Regions from separate parts of the Streptomyces sp. BBFR51 genome, predicted to be linked through region 4. Evidence: riboswitches for the same ligand, from Rfam matches in the RefSeq annotation. Region 4 holds a riboswitch; each other region holds the start of a gene.
What was found. Region 4 has a riboswitch for cobalamin ahead of ACGH7X_RS09285 (cobalamin biosynthesis protein). Riboswitches for the same ligand answer to the same signal wherever they lie in the genome.
Positions count from the first base shown of each region.

Region 1: another riboswitch for cobalamin. It lies ahead of ACGH7X_RS29400 (energy-coupling factor ABC transporter permease); the one in region 4 lies ahead of ACGH7X_RS09285 (cobalamin biosynthesis protein).
Region 2: another riboswitch for cobalamin. It lies ahead of metE (5-methyltetrahydropteroyltriglutamate--homocysteine S-methyltransferase); the one in region 4 lies ahead of ACGH7X_RS09285 (cobalamin biosynthesis protein).
Region 3: another riboswitch for cobalamin. It lies ahead of ACGH7X_RS37735 (ABC transporter substrate-binding protein); the one in region 4 lies ahead of ACGH7X_RS09285 (cobalamin biosynthesis protein).

Region 1 is NZ_CP172448.1:6,426,896-6,432,275, forward strand. It holds gene ACGH7X_RS29380 (DUF2249 domain-containing protein) at 126-845, shown strand; gene ACGH7X_RS29385 (ATP-binding cassette domain-containing protein) at 876-1,724, opposite strand; gene cbiQ (cobalt ECF transporter T component CbiQ) at 1,721-2,470, opposite strand; gene ACGH7X_RS29395 (energy-coupling factor ABC transporter substrate-binding protein) at 2,471-2,818, opposite strand; gene ACGH7X_RS29400 (energy-coupling factor ABC transporter permease) at 2,815-3,522, opposite strand; cobalamin riboswitch at 3,552-3,737, opposite strand; gene ACGH7X_RS29405 (MerR family transcriptional regulator) at 3,808-4,401, opposite strand; gene ACGH7X_RS29410 (potassium channel family protein) at 4,471-4,932, opposite strand; gene ACGH7X_RS29415 (chloride channel protein) at 5,025-5,380, opposite strand, start outside.
Region 2 is NZ_CP172448.1:534,585-539,964, forward strand. It holds gene ACGH7X_RS02445 (aspartate/glutamate racemase family protein) at 1-274, shown strand, start outside; gene ACGH7X_RS02450 (GntR family transcriptional regulator) at 401-1,051, shown strand; gene ACGH7X_RS02455 (GNAT family N-acetyltransferase) at 1,179-2,108, opposite strand; gene ACGH7X_RS02460 (hypothetical protein) at 2,287-2,727, shown strand; cobalamin riboswitch at 2,802-3,025, shown strand; gene metE (5-methyltetrahydropteroyltriglutamate--homocysteine S-methyltransferase) at 3,182-5,380, shown strand, end outside.
Region 3 is NZ_CP172448.1:8,308,796-8,314,175, reverse strand. It holds gene ACGH7X_RS37745 (ABC transporter permease) at 1-160, opposite strand, end outside; gene ACGH7X_RS37740 (ABC transporter permease) at 157-1,104, opposite strand; gene ACGH7X_RS37735 (ABC transporter substrate-binding protein) at 1,106-2,668, opposite strand; cobalamin riboswitch at 2,721-2,849, opposite strand; gene ACGH7X_RS37730 (ABC transporter substrate-binding protein) at 3,075-4,610, shown strand; gene ACGH7X_RS37725 (ABC transporter permease) at 4,612-5,380, shown strand, end outside.
Region 4 is NZ_CP172448.1:2,051,125-2,056,504, forward strand. It holds gene pitH (low-affinity phosphate transporter PitH) at 1-1,148, shown strand, start outside; gene ACGH7X_RS09280 (hypothetical protein) at 1,183-1,404, shown strand; cobalamin riboswitch at 1,540-1,685, shown strand; gene ACGH7X_RS09285 (cobalamin biosynthesis protein) at 1,785-2,750, shown strand; gene ACGH7X_RS09290 (cobyric acid synthase) at 2,747-4,279, shown strand; gene cobN (cobaltochelatase subunit CobN) at 4,276-5,380, shown strand, end outside.

The sequences.
Region 1 (5,380 bases), 4.4 Mb from region 4:
GGCCGGTGCGGCAACTCGTCGGTGCAGGGGAATGCCGAATTTCTCCAAATGGTACATGTAATAATCGGGCGCCATGGAACACCCCGCGGTGCGGGGTGGCAGCGCAGGTCGAGAGGAGCACCGTCGTGACATCGTCGTCCGAGGTCTACATCGAGGGCACGGCGGCCGACCCGGTCGTCCGGGCACAGGCCGTCGTCCGCGACGCGCACAGCCGACTGCGGGCCGGTCTCGCGACCGTCGCGCAGGGCACCTCGGCGGGCGGCGGGCAGAGCGAACTGGTGGAGTTCTGCACCGGTGAGCTGCGCCGCCATCTCGCCGCCACCGAACAGACGCTCTACGCGGCCGCCTCCGGCGCGGCAGGCACCCGCCTCCTGGTGCGCGCCCTGCGCACCACCGCCGCGTCCCTCGACCGGCGCATCGACGAGGTGGCCGGTGCCGGGAACCCCGCTTCCGCCGCGGCCGCCGCGCGCTCCGTCGAGGCGATCCTGGACGTTCACCTGACGACCGAGGAGACGGTCCTGCTGCCGGCGCTCGCGGAGCTCCCCGGTGCCGATCTGCCCAGTCTCGTCGCGGATCTGACCACCCTGCTCGAAGGCGGCCGACTGGAGACCCCGGCGGTCGTGGACGTCCGCGACATCCCCCACGGGCAACGGCACCCGCGGATCTTCGCCCGTTACGCCCGCCTCGCCCCGGGGGAGGGTTTCGTGCTGGTCAACAACCACGACCCCAAGCCACTGCGACGCGAGTTCGAGGCCACCCACCCGGACGCCCACACCTGGGACTACGTCGAATCCGGCCCCGAGATCTGGCGGGTACGCATCGGCAAGGCCGCCGTCGAGGGCTGACGCCGCGAGCCCTGCCGTGGGCCAGGCGGCTCAGTCGGCCAGCGCCGCCAGCTCCTCCGCCGTACGCGGGCCCGTCGCCGAGTCCGCCAACAGGCCCCGCGCCCGCAGCAGTCCGGCCGCCGCGACGCCCCAGGGCAGCCGCAGCCCCGCCTGCCGCAGCAGGTCGGTGCGGGCCAGCGTCGGGGCGGTCGGGCCGGTGTGCACGCCGTCCGGGGTGAGCAGGGCCGCGTCGTCGGACCAGCGCAGGGCGAGGTCGACGTCGTGGGTGGCCATCACCACGGTGGTGCCGCCCGCGCGCAGCCGGTCCAGGGTGGCGAGCAGCCGCTCCTGCCCGTCCGGGTCGAGCCCCGCGGTCGGCTCGTCGAGGATCAGCACCCGGGGCCGCATCGCGACCGCCCCGGCGATCGCGGTCCGCTTGCGCTGCCCGTACGACAGCAGGTGCGTGGGCCGGTCGGCCAGCGCCGCGATGTCCAGCGCGGCGAGCGCCTCCCCGACCCGGGAGCGGACCTCCGCGTCGGGCAGCCCGAGGTTCAGCGGCCCGAAGGACACGTCCTGGCCGACCGACGCCGCGAAGAGCTGGTCGTCCGGGTCCTGCACCACCAGCTGCACCGTGGTCCGCAGCCGGGTCAGCCCCTTGCGGTCGTACGTCACCGGCTCCCCGCCGACCGTCAACGTCCCCGCACGCGGCCTGAGTCCGCCGCTGAGCAGCCGCATCAGCGTGGTCTTGCCACTGCCGTTGCGGCCCAGCAGCGCCAGCGCGCGCCCCTCGCGCACCGCGAAGTCCAGGCCCACCAGCACGTCCGGGCCCTCCTCGTACGCGAACGACGCGCCCCGCAGGGCGACCAGGGCCGGTTCCGGTGACTGCGCCGGTCCGCTCACGACAAGGGTCCTTCCAGTACGAGGGTCAGACAGGCCAGCGCCGCCAGCAGCGCGACGCTCGCCGCGGTGAAGGGCGCCGAGACGCGGGCCTCGGGCACCAGGACCCGCAGGGTGCCGTCGTAACCGCGCCCGGCGAGCCCCGACTGGAGCCGCGCCGCCCGGTCGAAGGCCCGTACGAACGCCGTGGCGCCGAGACCGCCGAGCGAACGCCAGGTGGCCGCCCGGGTGGTGTGCCCGAGCCGCGCGGCCTGCGCCTGGCGGATCCGGCGCACCGAGTCCAGCAGCAGGAAACTCATCCGGTACGTCACCAGCGCCACGTCCACGACCGGCGCGGGCACCCCGGCCCGCACCAGCCGGGGCAGCAGGTCCGACATCGGCGTGGTGAACGCGAACAGCAGCACCCCGAGCGAGGCCGCCGAGGTACGCAGCAGCAGCTCACCGGCGCGCACCGCACCGCCGTCGGCCACCGAGAGGAATCCGTCCGGGCCGCCCACCTGCACCAGCAGCGGAAGCGCCCCCGTCACGCAGAACCCCAGCGGCACCCGGTACGCCCGCCACAGCCCGCGCCGGGGCACGCCCGCCGGGCCGAGCAGCACGGTGAGCGCCGTCACCAGCACCAGCGCCGCACCCGGCCAGGGCGGCAGCGAGATCGCCAGCACGGTCAGGCCGAGCCCGAGCACGGCCTTGTCCACGGGATGGCGGCGGCGCCAGCGACTGCTGTGCGCCGCCGCGTCGATCGGCAGCACTCAGTCCCCTTCGGGGGTGTCCCGCGGTGCCGCCGTCGCCGCCGACGCCCGTTCCTCGCCCTGCCGCCGACCCCGGCGCAGACCGAAGTAGTACGCCAGCACACCCGCGCCGAGCGCGGCCTGAAGCGCGAACAGCGCCGACTCGATCTCCCCGGACGGCGGCTCGTACAGCGGCGAGAACCAGGGCTCGTAGTCCGGCTCGATCTCGGTGATCGCCGTCTCCGCCTCGGCGTCGGCACCGGCGAACGGCTCCTCCTTGTGGTCGCCGAGCCCCAGCACCAGCGGGAGCACCGCCAGCGCGGCCACGGCGAGCAGCAGCAGGGCGTTGACCTTCGTGTTGCGCTTCACCGGGCCACCGCCTCCCGCTCACCGGAGGAGGCCTTGCCGGCCTTGGTCAACAGGACGCCCAGCCGGGTCAGTTCCCCCTTGCTGGACTGCACGAGGAGCCGCATCACGACCACCGTGAGCAGGCCCTCGCTCACCGCGAGCGGGAGCTGCGTGACGGCGAAGATGGACCCGAACTTGCCGAGCGCGCCCAGGAAACCGCTGCTCGGGTCCGGGAAGGCCAGCGCCAGCTGCACACTGGTGACGCAGTAGGTGGACAGGTCGGCGACGAACGCGCCGAAGAACACGGTGACCATGAGCGGCACGTCGTAGCGGCGCAGCAGCCGGTAGACGCCGTACCCGGCCCAGGGGCCGACGATCGCCATCGAGAAGACGTTGGCGCCGAGCGTGGTCAGCCCGCCGTGCGCGAGCAGCAGCGCCTGGAAGAGCAGCGTGATGGTGCCCAGCACCGCCATGATCGGCGGTCGGAAGAGGATGGCACCCAGGCCGGTGCCGGTGGGATGTGAACAACTCCCGGTGACGGACGGCAGTTTCAGGGCCGACAGCACGAACGTGAAGGCCCCGGAGGCGCCGAGGAGCAACGTGCTCTCCGGGTGCTCCCTGACCTCACGGGTGAGTGACCGTACTCCGTGGACGACGAACGGCGCGGACGCGACACCCCAGGCGATCGCGTGCGCCGGTGGCAGAAAGCCCTCGGCTATGTGCATGGCTCAGCAGACCCTCTCCAGCACCTCGTGGATGGACGACGCGCCTTGGCCGGTCTCCTGGCTTACGGGTACCACCGCCCGTGCTCCGCCTTCCCGGGTCGCAAGGACCCAGTGGCTGCCCCTGAGGGCCGGAGCCGGACTTCCCGATTCACAGTGGCGAGGGCCGCACCGGCATCACACCGGATTTCCCGTTCACCAAGGCGTGGCGACAGTAGTGCGCCCACGGGGGTGGTGACAAGCGGGCCTCGGGCCCGGCGGACGCCCTGCCCGCCCGCCGGACAGGCCTCAGGGCTGCGGAAACAGCTGGCGGCGCCGCTCCGTCAGCCGTCGCCTGTCGTCCTCGCTCAGCGCGGCGAAGGTCTCCGCGCGGCGGCGGTGCAGGGCCCGGCGCTCCTCGTCGGTGAGGGTCTCGGCGTAGCGGCGCCGCGCCTCGCTCAGGCGGGCCACCTCTTCGGGGGTCAGGGGTCGTTCCACGGCGGTCATCTCCTCGATCACTTCCAGGTAGGCCTCGGTCGTGGTCCCGGCCGAGGCGTCGAGCGCGTCCAGCACCCCGAGCAGCCGGAGCCGCAGCTGCGCGGTCTGCCGCAGCCGCTCCTCGACCACGTCCAGTTGCCGCCGGATCAGCCGCGCCGGGTCGTGGTCCGGCTCGGCGTCCAGGACCGCGCGGATCTGCGTCAGGGGGAGCCCGAAGCTGCGCAGCGCCAGGATCCGGTGCAGGCGCCGGACGTCGGCGGCGTCGTAGCAGCGGTGCCCGCCGCCGGTGCGGGCGGACGGGGTGAGCAGGCCGAGCCGGTCGTAGTAGCGCAGGGCGCGGATGCTCAGGCCGGTCTCCCGGGCGAGTTCGCCGATGCGCCGGGTGCCGTCGTTCGCGTGCGTCATGGGCTCCTCCACGGGTGTACACCCGAGGCTAGAAGGTGACGCGGCGGCACCTTCAAGCCCCGGTCGGCCTCAGTGGCGCCGGCCCCGGTCGGTCCTGCCGACCACCCTGTCGCGCATCCGGGTGGTCAGCGCGGTGGCGGCGGCCGTGAGGAACACGAAGCTGTACGTGATCTGCAGCACGGTCACGACCCGGGCGGCCTGGCCCCGCGGGGTGATGTCCCCGTACCCGACGGTGGCGAGCGTGACCACGGTGAAGTACAGCGCGTCGACGCGGGTGTGCAGGCCGTTGAACTCGCCCGGCTGCTTGGCCAGGGCGTAGTACGTCGCCGAGAAGACGTGCACGGACAGGACGATCAGCAGGGAGATGACCACCCCGGGCCGGCTCTCCGGCCGGTCGAGCAGCACGTGCCGGATCTGCCGGAGCAGCAGCACGGCCACGACGGTCAGCAGCAGGGCGAACAGCACCCAGCTCAGCAGGGGGCGCTGCGGACCCAGTTGGTCGAGGGGGAGGAGGAAGTAGGCCACGACCACCGCCGCCGCGATCCCGGTCCTGACGATCCAGGGCCGGACGGTGTTCCAGGCGGTGTTCCGGGCGGTACGGGATCCGGCGGGCCGACGCTCCGTCACCGCGCCGCCCCCTCCGTCGACGCCCGGCCCGCCTCCGGGTCGGCCCTGCGCACCAACTGGGCGACGATGAAGGCGACGACCGACGCCATGACGATCAGCGGCATCTGGTCGTGGGCGTCCCGGCCCATCAGCAGCACCGCCAGTACGGCGCTGGCCAGCGGCAGCCCCGTCACCGCGGCCGCCGCGGCGGAGATGCCGAGGGCGAGGGCCGGGGTCGTGCCGAAGCCGGGCAGCCCCGAGCAGGCCAGGGCCGTCGCCGCGCCCAGCAGCACGGCCGGGAAGATCGGGCCGCCGCGCAGGCTGCCCAGCGCGATGCCCCAGGCCAGCCCCTTGCACGCGACCAGCGCGACCA
Region 2 (5,380 bases), 1.5 Mb from region 4:
GGACGAGCAGGCCGCCGTGGACGCCATCACCGAGCAGGCCGCCCGCGCGGTCGAGGACGACCGGGCCGAGGTGATCTGCCTGGGCTGCGGAGGCATGGCGGGGCTCGCCGAACGCGTCGTGGAGCGCACCGGCGTGCCCGTGGTCGACGGGGTCGCCGCCGCGGTGACTGTCGCGGAGTCCCTGGTCCGGCTGGGCCTGTCCACGTCCAAGGTGCGCACCTACGCCCGTCCGCGCCCCAAGCGGATCGTCAACTGGCCTCCCCGCACCGGCTGATCCCTGCGCGCGCCTCCCGCACCGCGGCCCGCCGCAGGCCGCGGGGTATTCTGACGGGCCGCCCGACCACCGCTGTGCACGGCGCGGTCGGCGTGACTCGGAACGGGACGACGACGAAGGACGGCGATGGCTGCGTCAGAGGGCTTCACGCCCGAGTCCGAGCGGGTCACGCGGCGGTTGCGGGACGACATCATCGACGGGGTGCGGGGCCCGGGCAGCCGACTGGTCGAACGGGAGCTGGCAGAGTCCCTCGGGGTGAGCCGGCTCCCCGTCCGGGAGGCCCTCAGGACGCTGGTGTCCGAGGGTCTGGTGACGCCGAGACCACGGACCTGGGCGGTCGTGCGGGAGTTCACCACGAGCGACATCGCCGACCTGGACGAGGTCCGTTCGGGCCTGGAGACCCTGGGGTTCCGGCTCGCCGCCCAACGGCACACGCGGGAGGGCCTCGACCGGCTCCGCGCGACGGTGGACGCCGAACTCGAGGCGGCCCGCGCGGACGACCCGGTACGCGCCCGCCGGGCGGCCGCAGACTTCCACCAGACGGTCATCTCGCTGGCCGCCAACGAGCTGCTCAACGAACTCGAGCGGGTCCTGCGCAGCCGGCTGCGCTGGCTCATGGGCCAGCACGACGACCTGCTGGCCGTCGCCCTCGAACACGACGCCCTCTACCAGGCCATCGCGGCCCGCGACGTGGACCGCGTCCAGACGCTGGTCCTCCATCACCTGGCGACGAGCCGCAGCGCGGCCCTGGGCCACCATGCGAGGGAGCGCTCCTAGCGGGGCCGCTCCAGGTGACTCCTGGACGTACGTCGCGCTGCTCGGTGCGGTGACGGTGGCGATCGCGATGGTGCTCTGAGGGACCGCGGTCCCCGCCCGGAAGGCACCGCGCCGGGCCCGGGCGCCGTCAGGCGAGCACGGCTTCCCAGGTGTCGACCGCGAAGTGCACCGTCATGCCGTTGCGGCCGTACAGCCGCGGGGCGCCCGTCGCGTTCGCGGTGTCGACACCGAGGCCCACCGTGTCCCGGCCCCGGGCGGCGAACTGCGCGAAGGCGTGGCGCAGGAGGAACCCGCCCAGGCCCCGGCCGCGGGCCTCGCGCACCACGCCGATGCCGCGGATCCAGCCCATGGCCTCGCGGTCGTCCCGGGCCAGCAGGAACGCGGCGTCCCCCAGGTCGTCGGTGGCGGCGATCCACACCAGGGACCAGTCGAGACCCGCGGCGTCGATGTCGTCCAGCCACAGCCGGTACTCGCGCGGCTGGAAGTCGAAGTGCCGCGCGAACGACCGCTGGTACAGCTCGTGCACGCGGACGCGGTCCGCCTCGGTGGTGCAGGCCCGCACCCGGACACCGGCCGGGGCCCGGGGCGGGAGGTCGGCCGCCGGGTCCACCGCGCGGTGCAGTACGTGGTGGCACCGGACGATCTTCCAGCCGCGCTCCTCGAGGAGTGCGGTGTCGGTCGTGGGCCGGGTGTTGAGGTGCAGGTGGACCACGGCGCGCTCCGCGCCGTTCGCCCGTGCCTTGGCCAGGGCGCGGGTCTCCATGGCCGCCAGCACGCGCAGACCGGTCCGCTGGTGGTCGGGCAGCACGTAGTGGTCGATGTCGACGCGCTCCCCGCCGGACTCGTCCCACAGCAGCCCGTAGGCCACCAGCCGGCCGTCGTCGAAGGCGAGCCACGAGTCCCGCGTCAGGTCGGTCTGCTGATGCTTCAGGTCGGCTTCGACGGTGTGCTGGTCGGTCTCGGGCCTGCCGATCTCGATCCGGTCTATCTCGTTGAGGAGTCCGGTGATGGCGGGGGCGTCGGCGAGTGTGGCCGGCCGCAGGTCGGCGGGAGACATGAGGAAAGGGTCGGGGGCGGCGGCGGGTGCCCGCAACGGGTTTTCCGCCGGGCGCCGGCGGGGCCGGACCCGGTCGGCGGCTCCGGAGGGGGCGACCGGGGGACGTAGGACGGCGAACAGGGGGCATACGGATGATGACCCGAGCCCCTCTCCCCCGCCGACCCACGGGAGTCCCCCTGTGACGCCGAGCCTGCGCACCGCCCGCGCGTGCCGTGCCGCCGCCGCGCTCCTTGTCGTTGCCGCCGGATACGCGGCCACCCACCATCCCTGGCTCGCCGCGCCCGGCCTGTACGCCGCCGCGGTGTTCGCCTGGTGTGCCGCCCGTGAGAGCGCGTTGCACCGGCGAAGTCTCGTACGGGCACAGCGCGCCGAGCGCCTGGCCCGCCCCCGGCTGCGGCAGCCGCTCGGGACCGGTCTCGAGCCGTGCTGCGCGTTCTGGCGGCACTCCGACGGCGCCGTGCACGGCCCGGAGTGCACCCGCCCCGCCGCCGCCCGCGTCCTCCTGGGCGACGACTGCTGCGAGCGGTGGTGGACGTCCCTCGGCACACGGCACGACGCGGACTGCCGTCGCCGCTCCGGCACCCCGGACCAGGATCGCGCGCACCCGGCCCAGCAGTAGGACGCGGGGCGGCGTGCTTCACCTCGCCGTCCACGTGCCGGACACGACCGGCCCCTCCCGCGCCCGGTCCCGGTAGGGTGGGTGGTGCAGCTGGTTCGCCCCGTCCGCCAGGCGGGACGCGTCGCAAGAGGGAACCCGGTGGGAATCCGGGACTGCCCCGCAGCGGTGAGTGGGAACGACCGCCGTCATACGCACTGGGTCCGGCGACAAGGACCTGGGAAGCGACGGCCAGTAGGCGTCCTGGACGACAGGGACGGGCCCGCGAGTCCGAAGACCTGCCAACTGCCCGTGCGCGAGCCACTCGTGCGCGGACATCCCGGTGACCTCGAGGGCGGGTCGGCGAACACACCAGGCGGACGACGCGCCGTGCCACGCGCGTTTCCACCGCCCGGTCCGCCACCCTTCGCTGCCTCGTCCCGTCCCCGGGATCTCAGGGATTCGTCTCGCGAAGGAGATCTCCGTGACCCGTACGTCCGCCGCCGCACACGCCACCGTGTACGGCTACCCGCGCCAGGGCCCGAACCGGGAGCTGAAGAAGGCGATCGAGGGCTACTGGAGGGGTCGCGTCGACGCCGACGCCCTCCACTCCACCGCCGGGGAGTTGCGCCGCGCCACCTGGCGGCAGTTGGCCGCAGCCGGCCTCGACGAAGTGCCCACCGGTGACTTCTCGTACTACGACCACGTGCTGGACACCACCGTCATGGTCGGCGCCGTCCCCGAACGCCACCGGGCCGCGGTGGCCGCCGACGCGCTCGACGGGTACTTCGCCATGGCCCGGGGCACGCAGGACGTCGCGCCGCTGGAGATGACCAAGTGGTTCGACACCAACTACCACTACCTGGTGCCCGAGTTGGGCCCGGACACGCGGTTCGCGGCGGACTCGGGCAAGCAGGTCGCGGAGCTGCGCGAGGCCCTCGCCCTCGGACTGACGGCGCGCCCCGTCCTGGTCGGGCCCGTCACCTACCTGCTGCTGGCCAAGCCAGCGCCCGGCGTCCCCGCCGGCTTCGAACCCCTCACGCTCCTCGACCGCCTGCTGCCCGTCTACGCGGAGGTCCTCGCCGACCTGCGCGCGGCCGGCGCAGAGTGGGTGCAGCTCGACGAGCCCGCCCTGGTCCAGGACCGCACCCCGGCCGAGCTGAACGCCGTCGCGCGGGCCTACCGAGAGCTGGGCGCCCGCACCGACCGGCCGAAGCTGCTCGTCGCCTCCTACTTCGGCCACCTGGGCGAGGCCCTGCCCGTGCTGGCCAAGGCGCCGGTCGAGGGCCTGGCGCTGGACTTCACCGAGGCCGGTGCGGCCACCCTGGAAGGTCTCGCCGCGGTCGGCGGACTGCCCGGAAAGCGGCTGGTCGCCGGGGTGGTCGACGGCCGCAACATCTGGGTGAACGACCTGTCCCGGTCGCTGAGCACACTCGGCACCCTGCTCGGCCTGGCCGACCGCGTCGACGTGTCCGCCTCCTGCTCCCTCCTGCACGTCCCCCTCGACACGGCCGCGGAGCGGGACGTCGAGCCGCAGATCCTGCGCTGGCTCGCCTTCGCCCGGCAGAAGCTCGCGGAGACCGTGACCCTCGCCCGGGGCCTGGCCCGGGGCACCGGTGCCGTCACGGCCGAACTCGCCGCGAACCGCGCCGACCTCGCCTCCCGAGCCAGCTCCCCCATCACCCGGGACCCGGCCGTCCGCGCCCGCGCCGCCGCCGTCACGGAGGCCGACGACCGCCGCTCCCAGACGTACGCCGAGCGCTCCCCGGCCCAGCGCGCCCACCTGCGGCTGCCACCGCTGCCGACGACCACGATCGGCTCCTTCCCGCAGACCGGTGAACTGCGCACCGCCCGCGCCGACCTGCGGGCGGGCCGCATCGGCACGGAGGGCTACGAGGAGCGGATCAGGGCGGAGATCCGGGAGGTCGTCGCCTTCCAGGAGAAGACCGGCCTGGACGTCCTGGTGCACGGCGAGCCCGAACGGGGCGACATGGTCCAGTACTTCGCCGAGCGGCTGACCGGCTACCTGGCGACCCAGCACGGCTGGGTGCAGTCCTACGGGACCCGCTACGTACGGCCGCCGGTCCTGGCCGGAGACATCTCCCGCCCCGAACCGATGACGACGCGCTGGACGGCGTACGCCCAGTCCCTCACCGACCGGCCGGTCAAGGGGATGCTCACCGGCCCCGTCACCATGCTCGCCTGGTCCTTCGTCCGCGACGACCAGCCCCTCGCGGACACCGCGCGCCAGATGGCCCTCGCCCTGCGGGACGAGGTGAACGACCTGGAGGCGGCGGGCACTTCGGTCGTCCAGGTCGACGAGCCCGCGCTGCGCGAGACCCTGCCGCTGCGCGCGGCGGACCGGGCCGCCTACCTGGCCTGGGCCACCGAGGCGTTCCGGCTCACCACCGGCGGCGTGCGGCCGGACACCCAGATCCACACCCACATGTGCTACGCGGAGTTCGGTGACATCGTGCGGGCCATCGACGACCTCGACGCGGACGTCATCAGTCTGGAGGCCGCCCGCTCGCACATGCAGGTGGCGCGCGAACTGGCCGCCTCCGGCTACCCGCGCGAGGCCGGACCCGGCGTGTACGACATCCACTCGCCGCGCGTGCCGAGCGCCGGGGAGGCGGCCGAGCTGTTGCGCACCGGTCTGCGGGCGATCCCCGCGGAG
Region 3 (5,380 bases), 6.3 Mb from region 4:
GTGACGGCAGCGCGCCCCGCGTCGAGGGCGCGTCCCCGGCCACCAGCGGGCCCAGACAGGCGGCGAGGACCGGCACGCCCAGCAGCGCCAGAGCGGTCCACGGGCGGCCGCGGGCCGGGGCGGCGGCACGTGCGACGGCGTCCTTCGTCCACGGGGTCACGCGGTCACCTCCCGGCGCGGCGCCAGCCGGTGGGCGACCAGGTCACCGGCGAGGTTCACCGCGACGGCGGTGCCGGCGAACAACAGCGCGTACGTCTGCACCTGGGGCAGGTCCCGGTTCTGCACCGCCTCGACGAAGCCGGTGCCGAGGCCGCGGAAGCCGAACACCGCCTCCACCAGCACGGCCCCACCCAGCAGCCCCTCCACACATCGCGCGAACTGCTGGGCGGCCGGGCCGAGGGCGCCCGGCAGCACATGACGGAGCACCACCGTCCGCTCCCGCACGCCCAGCAGCCGCAGGTGGCGGGCGACGGGACCGTGCCGCTGGGCCGCCACCCCGGCGCGGATCTGCCGGGCCAGGTCGCACAGGTGACGGCCCGTCAGGACGGTGACGGGCAGCACGAGTACGGCTGGCTGTGCGAGCAGCGTGGCCGTGTCCATGCCGACGGCGGTGGCGGGCAGCAGTCCGGCCCACAGCGACACCGAGGCGACCAGCAGCAGGCCGAGCACGAACTCCGGGACGGCGTGCAGCACCACGGCCGCCGTGTTGAGCATCCGGTCCACCCGGCTGCCCTCCCTGAGCCCCGACACCGTGCCGAGCAGCGGCGCCAGCACGGTGACCAGCAGCAGCGCCGGCAGGCCCAGCAGCAGCGTCACTCCGGCCCGGCGGCCGATGTCGTCGCCCACCGGCAGCCCGGTCGTCAGGGAGGTGCCGAGGTCGCCGGTGACCAGGTGGCCGAGCCAGTGGCCGAAGCGCGTCCAGGCCGGCTCGTCCAGGCCCAGCCGGGTACGGAGCGCGGCCACCTGTTCGGGGGTGCCCAGTTCGCCCCGGAGCACGTCGGCGGTGTCGCCCGGCAGCAGGGAGCCCACGGCGAACACGGCGACCAGGACCACGAGACACTGGAGGACGGCGAACAGGGAGCGGCGCAGGACGTAGGCGCGCACGTCAGCCGACGCGGACCCGGTCGAAGCGGGCCCAGTCGTGCGAGTTCGGCGGGGCGGCGCGCAGGCCGCTCACCGACCGGGCGACGGCGTCGTTGGCGTCGGAGAACGCCCACACCAGCAGCCCCGACGCGTCCCGGGCGATCTTCTGCGCACGGGTCAGGAGCGCGAGCCGTTGCCGCTCGTCCCGGCTGGTGCGGGAGCGCTCCAGCAGTTCGTCGAACTTCTTCGAGGCGTACTGCGTCTGGTTGCGGGCCGCGCCGCCGCGGACCCGTTGCTCGAGGAAGTCGGAGACGGGGAGGGTCGAGGTGGTGTTGAAGGCGGCGACACCCTTGGTCTTGATCTCGCTGAAGTACGTGCTGGACGCCCGGGTGTTGGCGGTCAGCCGCAGCCCCACCTCGCGCAGCTGCCCCGCCATGAGGTCCGCGGCCGGCTCCCAGGCGGCGTCGACGGAGCTGGTCTCGACGGTGAGGTGCAGCCCCTGCGCACCGGCCTGCTTCACCAGCCGCCGTGCCTCCTCGACGTCCCGTTCGCGGGGGCCGAGGTCGTCCGGGTAGCCGTGCAGGCCCAGTCCGAACAGGTCGTTGCCCACCTCGCCGTGGCCGGCCAGGGCGACCCTGACCAGTTCCTCCCGGTCGATGCCCAGTTGTACGGCCCGCACCAGCCGGGGATCGTCGAACGGCGTGCGGCCGGTGCGCAGCAGGAGCTGCTGCGCGGTGGCGCGCCGCGCGGTCAGCAGCCGTGTCGAGCCGTCCTGCTTCAGCCGTTCCACGGAGGCGCCCGCCATGTCTGCGGCGTAGTGGACCTGGCCGGACAGCAGCGCGTTGAGCCGGGCCGACTCCTCGTTGGCGGGGACGATCTCCAGCTCGGCGATGTGCGGGGCGCCGTCCCAGTGGTCCGCCCAGCGCCGGAAGCGGGCGGTGCCGCCGGGCGTGAACGACACGTAGGTGAAGGGGCCGGAGCCCACGGGCTCGTGGAAGTCGGTCGTCCCGTCGGGGACGATCTCGGTTCCGGGGCCGGCGAAGGCGGTGGGGAACTCGAAGTTCGGGGCCTTCAGCACGAGGACGACGGAGCGTTCGCCGTCGGCCGCGCTCGCGTCGAAGTCGATCGCGGAGAGCAGCACTTGGGAGGGTGAGCCGGTGGCGGGGTCGGCGGCCCGGCGGTAGCTGTAGAGCACGTCCTTCGCGGTGACGGGTTTCCCGTCGTGGAACGCGGCCTTGCGCAGCCGTATGCGCCACCGGGTGCCGGAGGCGTCGCTCTCCCAGGACTCCGCGAGCCGCTCGCGCACGGACATGTCGTCGGCGTACGTGCCCAGCGTGTCGTACAGGGCCTTGGCGCGGGCCTGGTCGACGAAGTTGGGGGCGACATGGGGGTCGAGGGTCTCCTGGGAGCCGCCGGCCGTGAACGCGGCCCGGAACCGGTCGCCGCTCGCTCCGTCCTTGCCGTCCCCGGCGCAGCCGGTGAGCAGACCGGACGCGGTCAGCGCCAGGGCGCCCGAGGCGGCCAGCACCCCCCGTCTGCCGGGTTCGGGCCGCCGTACGGTCTCCGTGCGGGCATGCGTCGTCACAGCCGATCCTCTCCGGGGTGTCCTCGCCCCTGCCTGCGGACCGGCGACGGGTCAGTCTCCTGGCTTCCGGATCGTCGCTCGCCTCCGCCTTCCCGTCCGCTCGCGCGGACAGTGGCGTGCAGGAGGATCGCTCCCCGGTCACAGTGGCGGGACCGCGCCGGACTCGCACCGGCTTCCTGGTCCCCGTCGCCTCTTGCGCCCATTCTGGCCCACGCGGGGGTGCGGTCCGCGACCGGGGCCGGTCCGTGCGCCTCCCCGGTCCGTGCACATCCCCGAGCCGCCGGGCCGCCCCGAGTGCTCCATCCCACCTCCGGGCACTATTGCATGACTGTCGCAACAACTTATTGAATGCATATGCTGATCCGTCGAAACGATCAGCAGACAGTCAGCAGGAAGGTGCGTACGCATGCCGGTCCCCCTGTCCCGCCGCAGCGTCCTCGCGGCGGCCGCCGCCGCGGGTGCCGGTCTGCTCACGGGCTGCCAGGCGTCGGGCGGTTCGGGTTCCTCCACGCCCCGCGAGGGCGGGAGTCTGCGAGCCGTGTTCCCGGGCGCGGGGGTCAAGGAGACGATGGATCCGCACGCGCAGCGGCAGTTCGTCGACATCGCCCGTCACAAGGCGGTCTTCGACAAGCTCGTCGACCTGGACGCCACCCTGCGGCCCGTGCCCCGGCTGGCGCGTTCCTGGTCCAGTGACGACTCGGCCCGCGTCTGGCGGTTCGAGCTGCGCGAGGCCCGCTTCCACGACGGGCACGCCCTCACCCCCGAGGACGTCCTGTACAGCATCTCCCGGATCCTCGACCCCGACGCCGCGGACCATCTGGCGAAGAAGTCGCTGTCCCACGTGGACCTCGCCAACTGCCGCGCCGTGGGACGGCACGGCGTCGAGATCTCCCTCACCCGGCCCAACGCGGAACTGCCCACACTGCTGGCCATGACCGGCACGGCCGTCGTCCGAGACGGCTGGAACGACCCGGGGCGCCCCGTCGGCACCGGCCCGTTCCGTTTCGTGTCCTTCACCGGCGGACGCGAGTTCACCGGCCGCCGGTTCGACGACCACTGGGGCGGCGCCGCCCACCTGGACGAGGTGCACATCCTGTCCGCCGAGACCGAGGCGCGGGCCGCCGCCGTGCGCGCGGGCGAGGTGCACTACGCGCACGAGATGACGCCGACCTTCGCCCGTACGGTCGAACACGACAGCCGGGTACGGGTGGTGGCGACCGCGCGCAGCGGGGTGCAGGGCTTCGCCCTCAAGACGGACCGGCCCCCGTTCGACGACCCGGACGCGGCGCTGGCCGTCAAGCTCCTCCTCGACCGCGAGCGGCTCGTGGACGTGGTCTGCGCGGGCCGCGCCGAGATCGGCAACGACCTGTACGGCAAGGGGTTCACGTACTACCCGGACGGCCTGGAGCAGCGCGAGCGGGACGTCGCGGAGGCCAGGCGGCTGCTGCGCCGTACCGGCCTGTACAACAAGAAGGTCTCCTTCTACACCTCCACCGCCGCGGACGGCTTCGCGCAGGCCGCGCACCTGTTCACCGAGCAGGCGGGTGAGGCCGGACTGCGGGTGGAGATCGTCAACGGGCCCCCGGAGTCCTACTTCACGGACGTCCTGAGCAAGGGCACCGTCACCAACCACCGGTGCGGGGCCATGCCCATCCCCACCTACATCAGCGAACGGCTGCTCACCGACGCGCCGCAGAACGCGACCGCCTGGGAGCGCCGGGACTTCGACGAGGCCTTCGCCGCCGCGCGGGCCGTCACCGACGACGCGGCACGCACCCGCGCGTACCGGTCGGTGCAGACGACACTCCGCGATCGTGGCGGCCTGGCGCTGTGGGCGCACCCGGAGTGGCTGAACGCCGTCTCCCGCACACTGCGGGGCGTGAAGGAGGCTCCGCCCAACACCGTGGACTGGGCGCGGTTCGACACGGTCTGGCTGGACTGAGGTGCTGCGGTACGCGCTGCGGCGGTGCGGGTGGACCGTCGTCCAGCTCGCCGTGCTCGGCGTCGTCGTCTTCCTGCTGACCAATCTGCTGCCGGGCGACGCGGCCACCGTCGACTTCAACGAGCAGGCCGGTCTCGACCAGGTGGCTCAGCTGCGCGAGCAGATGGGTCTCGACCGGCCGCTGGGTGAGCGCTTCGTCGACTGGGCGGGGGACCTGCTCACCGGTGACCTCGGCACCTCGCTGGTGGGCGGCGGTCCGGTGAGCGACGCCCTGTTCTCCACCGTCGGGGTGACGGCCACGCTGGCCGGCGTCACACTCCTGCTGCTGGTCCCGCTGGCCGTCGCCGTCGGCCTGTTGACGGGGCTGCGGGCCGGCGGCCGTACGGACCGTGTGGTGTCCGCCGTGACGCTGACCCTGACGTCGATACCGGACTTCGTGCTGGCCCTGCTGCTGGTGGCGTTCTTCTCGCTGCGGCTGGGCTGGCTGCCCTCCACGTGGGTGGGCGCCGACGACGGCTGGTGGCAGCGCCCGGAACTGTTCGTGCTGCCGGTGGCTGTCCTGCTGGCCCGCACCGTGTGTGTGCTGTCGCGGCAGATCCGGGCCGGCACGATCACGTCGCTCAACTCCGGCTACACGGTGCAGGCCCGCCGTCTGGGGGTGCCGCCGACGCGGCTGGTGCTGCGGCACGTGCTGCCCAATGCAGCCGTGCCGGGCGTACAGGAACTGGCCCGCACCGGGGACCAGTTGCTGGGCGGTGTACTCGTCGTGG
Region 4 (5,380 bases):
CCGGTGCGCTCAAGCCCAAGGTGGCGGTGGCGATGTCCGCCGTCCTCAACCTTGTAGGCGCCTTTCTCTCGGTGGAGGTCGCCAACACGATCTCCAAGGGTCTCGTCGACGAGACCGGCATCCGTCCCGAGGTCATCTTCGCCGCCCTGGTCGGCGCGATCCTCTGGAACCTGCTGACCTGGCTGGTCGGGCTCCCGTCCAGTTCCTCGCACGCTCTCATGGGCGGTCTGATCGGCGCCGCCGTCGCCTCGGCGGGCATCGGCGCGGTCAACGGTGACGTGCTCGTCACCAAGGTGCTCCTCCCGGCGATCGCCGCCCCGATCGTGGCCGGTCTCGCGGCGATGCTCGCGTCCCGGATGACGTACTCGCTGGGCCGCAAGGCCGACGGCAAGGCCGCCAAGAAGGGCTACCGCGCCGGGCAGATCGCCTCCGCCGGTCTGGTCTCGCTGGCCCACGGCACCAACGACGCGCAGAAGACGATGGGCATCATCACCCTCGCCCTGATCGCCGGCGGCTCGCTCGCCCCCGACTCCGACCCGCCGGTGTGGGTCATCCTGGGCGCGGGCCTGGCCATCGCGCTCGGCACCTACCTCGGCGGCTGGCGCATCATCCGCACCATGGGCAAGGGCCTGACCGACCTTCAGCCGCAGCAGGGCTTCGCCGCCCAGACCAGTGCCGCCACGGTCATCCTGGCCTCCTCCCACCTCGGCTTCTCGCTCTCCACCACGCACTCGGTCTCCGGCGCGGTGATGGGCGCGGGCCTCGGCCGCAAGGGCGGCGTGGTCCGCTGGTCCACGGCCACCCGGATGTTCGTCGCCTGGGGGCTGACGCTGCCGGCCGCGGCCCTGGTCGCCGCGCTCGCCGAGTGGGTGTGCCGCCTCGGCGACTGGGGCACGGCCCTCGTCGCGGTGTTCCTGATCGCGTCCAGCTTCGCGATCTGGCGGATCTCCCGCCGCGAGGTCGTCGACCACACCAACGTCGTCGACGCCGAGGAGCCCGAGAGCTCCGAGCCGGCCGGGGTGGTCACCACGGCGATGGCCGCCGTCTCGCCGCCCCCGACGGGCGTGACCGAGGAACTGGCCGCCACCGTCCCGGCTCCGGCCACCACCCCCGACCCCAAGGCCCCGTCGGCCGCCACCACCGTCTGAACCCGGGCACCGGGTACGAAGGAAGCGAACCTCCATGAGCATCGACTGGGCAGCCATCGGCTCCGTCTTCGGCGTCAGCCTCGTGGTCACGGTGGCCCTGGTGGGCCTGTTCACCCTCGGCATCGTCGGCCTCTCCCGCCAGGAGCGTGCCGTCGCCCAGGGCGGCTCCGCGGGCCTCGCGGTCACCGGCGCGTACGCGTGCTTCGCGGCCTGCGCGGCGGCGGTGGCGTACGGGATCTACCTGATCGTGGCCTGACCACCGCGCACCCGTGAGGCGGGGCGCGGGACGGACTCGAACCGTCCCGCGCCCCGCCTTCGCGCGTGCCGGCGCACACCACCCGTGTGTGGGCCTTCGCACACTCCCCCGTCGCAGGTCAACGCCAGGTTGACGGGTGTTCGCGGACCGTGGTGGACTTCCGAGGCCATCTACGGCGGCAGGAGAGGAAGCCCGGTGCGAATCCGGCGCGGTCCCGCCACTGTGACCGGGGAAACAGGACCCCCGGGAGCCAGGAACTCTCACCGCCGGTCTCTTCGAACCAGGGCGTGGACACCCTGAGTGAGGACACAACGCGATGCCCGGCTGCCGCCCGACGTTCAGTACCAGGTACTTCCCTGACCGTGTGACCGGCTGAACCCGTGCGTGCCGGACGCGTCTTCGCGTACGGTGCCGCCGCCGGCCTCCTCGGCGACCTCCTCCTCGGCGATCCGCGCCGCGGACACCCGGTCGCCGCGTTCGGCCGTGCCGCCGGTGCCGTGGAACGGGTGCTGTGGCGGGACCACCGGGGCTGGGGCGCGCTGCACACCGTCGTCTGCGCCGGTGGCGCCGCCGCCCTCGGCTCCGCCGCCGCGCAGGCCGTACGCCGCTGCCCCACCGCCTCCGTCGCGCTGACCGGCGCGGCCACCTGGGCGGTGGTCGGCGGCACTTCGCTGGCCCGCGAGGCCACCGCGATCGGGCGGGCCCTGCAGGCGGGGGACGTCGAGGCCGCCCGGGCGCGGCTGCCGCACCTGTGCGGGCGGGACCCGCAGGCGCTGGACGCCGACGGGATCGCCCGGGCGGTCGTGGAGTCCGTCGCCGAGAACACCTCGGACGCGGTGGTGGGCGCCCTGGTGTGGGGCGCCGTGGCCGGAGTGCCCGGGCTGCTCGGCTTCCGGGCCGTGAACACGCTGGACGCCATGGTCGGCCACAAGTCCCCCAAGTACCGCCGCTACGGCTGGGCCTCGGCCCGCCTCGACGACCTCGCGGGCTGGCCGGGCGCCCGCCTGACCGCCGTCCTGACCACCGTCGCCGGCGGCGATCCGCGGGGCGCCGTACGGGCCTGGCGCGCGGACGCGGCGCAGCACCCGAGCCCCAACGCCGGGCCCGTGGAGGCCTCGTTCGCGGGCGCCCTGGGCGTGCGGCTCGGCGGGACGCTCTCCTACGGCGGGCGCGTCGAGCACCGGCCCGTCCTCAACGGGGCGGCGGGACGCGCGGTCCGGGCCGGTTCAGGCGACATCGACCGGGCGGTACGCCTCTCACGGCGCGTGGGCTGGCTCGCGCTCGGCGTGTGCGCGGGCGCGCGGCTCGCCGTGCGCGGGGCGGTCGGGAAAGGACGTACGTCATGAACGGTGGCCTCCTCGTCGCCGGCACCACCTCCGACGCCGGCAAGAGCGTCGTCACCGCCGGGATCTGCCGCTGGCTGGTGCGCCAGGGCGTCAAGGTCGCGCCCTTCAAGGCGCAGAACATGTCACTCAACTCCTTCGTGACCCGCGAGGGCGCCGAGATCGGCCGGGCGCAGGCCATGCAGGCCCAGGCCTGCCGGGTGGAGCCGACCGCGCACATGAACCCCGTGCTGCTCAAGCCGGGCGGCGAGCGCAGCAGCCAGGTCGTGCTGCTCGGCAGGCCGGTCGGCGAGATGAGCGCCCGCGGCTACCACGGCGGACGCCAGGAGCGGCTGCTCGGCACGGTGCTCGACTCCCTGGCCGAGCTGCGCGGCACGTACGACGCGGTGATCTGCGAGGGAGCGGGCAGCCCCGCCGAGATCAACCTGCGCCGCACCGACATCGTGAACATGGGGATCGCCCGGGGCGCCGGGCTCCCCGTCCTGGTCGTCGGCGACATCGACCGCGGGGGCGTCTTCGCCTCCTTCTTCGGCACGGTGGCGCTGCTGGCGCCCGAGGACCAGGCGCTGGTCGCCGGGTTCCTGGTCAACAAGTTCCGCGGCGACGTGTCCCTGCTGGAGCCGGGGCTGGACATGCTGCACGGCCTCACCGGACGGCGGACGTACGGCGTCCTGCCCTTCCAGCACGGGCTCGGCATCGACGAGGAGGACGGGTTGCGCGTCTCTCTTCGGGGGACGGTGCGGGAGTCGGTCGTCGCCCCGCCGGTCGGCGAGGACGTGCTGCGGGTCGCGGTCTGTGCCGTCCCGCTGATGTCGAACTTCACGGACGTGGACGCGCTGGCCGCCGAACCGGGCGTCGTGGTGCGGTTCGTGGACCGGCCGGAGGAGCTGGCCGACGCCGATCTCGTCGTCGTGCCGGGGACGCGCGGGACGGTCCGGGCGCTGGAGTGGCTGCGGGAGCGGGGGCTTGCGGACGCCCTCACGCGCAGGGCCGCCGACGGTCTGCCGGTGCTCGGCGTCTGCGGCGGCTTCCAGCTCCTCGGCGAGCACATCGAGGACGAGGTGGAGTCGCGCGCCGGGCACGTGGACGGGCTCGGACTGCTGCCCGTGCGGGTGCGGTTCGCCCGCGAGAAGACCCTCACGCGGCCGGTGGGCGAGGCCCTCGGCGAGCGCGTCGAGGGGTACGAGATCCACCACGGGGTCGCCGAAGTGACGGGCGGCGAGGCGTTCATCTCTGATGACGGAGGACACAGCCTGGACGGCTGCCGGGTCGGCCGGACCTGGGGCACGCACTGGCACGGTTCGCTGGAGTCGGACGGCTTCCGGCGGGCGTTCCTGCGCGAGGTGGCCGCCGCCGCGGGCCGCCGCTTCGTGCCGGCGCCCGACACCTCGTTCGCCGCGCTGCGCGAGGAGCAGCTCGACCGGCTCGGCGATCTGATCGAACACCACGCGGACACCGACGCGCTGTGGCGGCTCATCGAGTCCGGCGCGCCACAAGGACTGCCTTTCATTCCACCGGGAGCGCCCGCATGAGCACAGTGTTGTTGTTGTCGACCGCCGACACGGACCTCCTGGCGGCCCGTGCGTCTCAGGCCGCCTACCGGATCGGCAACCCGACCCGGGTCGACGTGACGCAGGAGCTGCCGGGGCTCCTCGATGGCGCGGACCTCGCCGTCGTGCGCCTGCTCGGCGGCAAGCGCGCCTGGGAGGACGGGCTGGCGGCGCTGAAGGCGTCCGGGATTCCGACCGTGCTGCTCGGCGGCGAGAGCGTGCCGGACGCGGAGCTGATGGCCGAGTCGTCGGTGCCGGCCGGGGTGGTGGCCGAGGCGCTGCGCTATCTCGTCGAGGGCGGCCCGGACAACCTCACCCAGCTCGCCCGGTTCCTGTCGGACACGGTGCTGCTGACCGGCGAGGGCTTCGACGAGCCGCAGAAGATGCCGGAGTACGGCGTCCACGGCGAGCGGACGTTCGTCCCGGGCCGTCCGACGGTCGGCGTGCTCTTCTACCGCGCCCACCACCTGAGCGGCAACACCGCCTTCGTCGACACGCTGTGCGACGCGATCGAGGCGCGCGGCGCCAACGCGCTGCCCGTGTACTGCGGTTCACTGCGCGGCGCGGACCCCGGGCTGTACGAGCTGCTGCGCCGCGCCGACGCCGTGATCGCCACCGTCCTCGCGGCGGGCGGCACGCACGCCTCGCAGGCCTCGGCGGGCGGCGACGAGGAGGCCTGGGACGTCGGCGCGCTGGCCGACCTGAACATCCCGGTGCTGCAAGGCCTCTGCCTCACCTCCTCCCACGCCGCCTGGGAGGCCTCCGACGCCGCGCTCTCCCCCATGGACGCGGCGATGCAGGTCGCGATCCCGGAGTTCGACGGACGCCTGGTCACCGTGCCGTTCTCCTTCAAGGAGCAGGGACCCGACGACGTGCCGGTCTACGTCGCCGACCCCGAACGTGCCGCGCGCGTCGCGGGGATCGCCGTACGACACGCGGCCCTCGGGCACAAGCCGAACGCCGACAAGAAGCTCGCGCTGGTCTTCACGGCGTATCCGACCAAGCACTCCCGGGTCGGCAACGCGGTCGGTCTCGACACCCCGGCGTCGGCGGTCCGGGTCCTGGACGCCTTGCGGGAGGCGG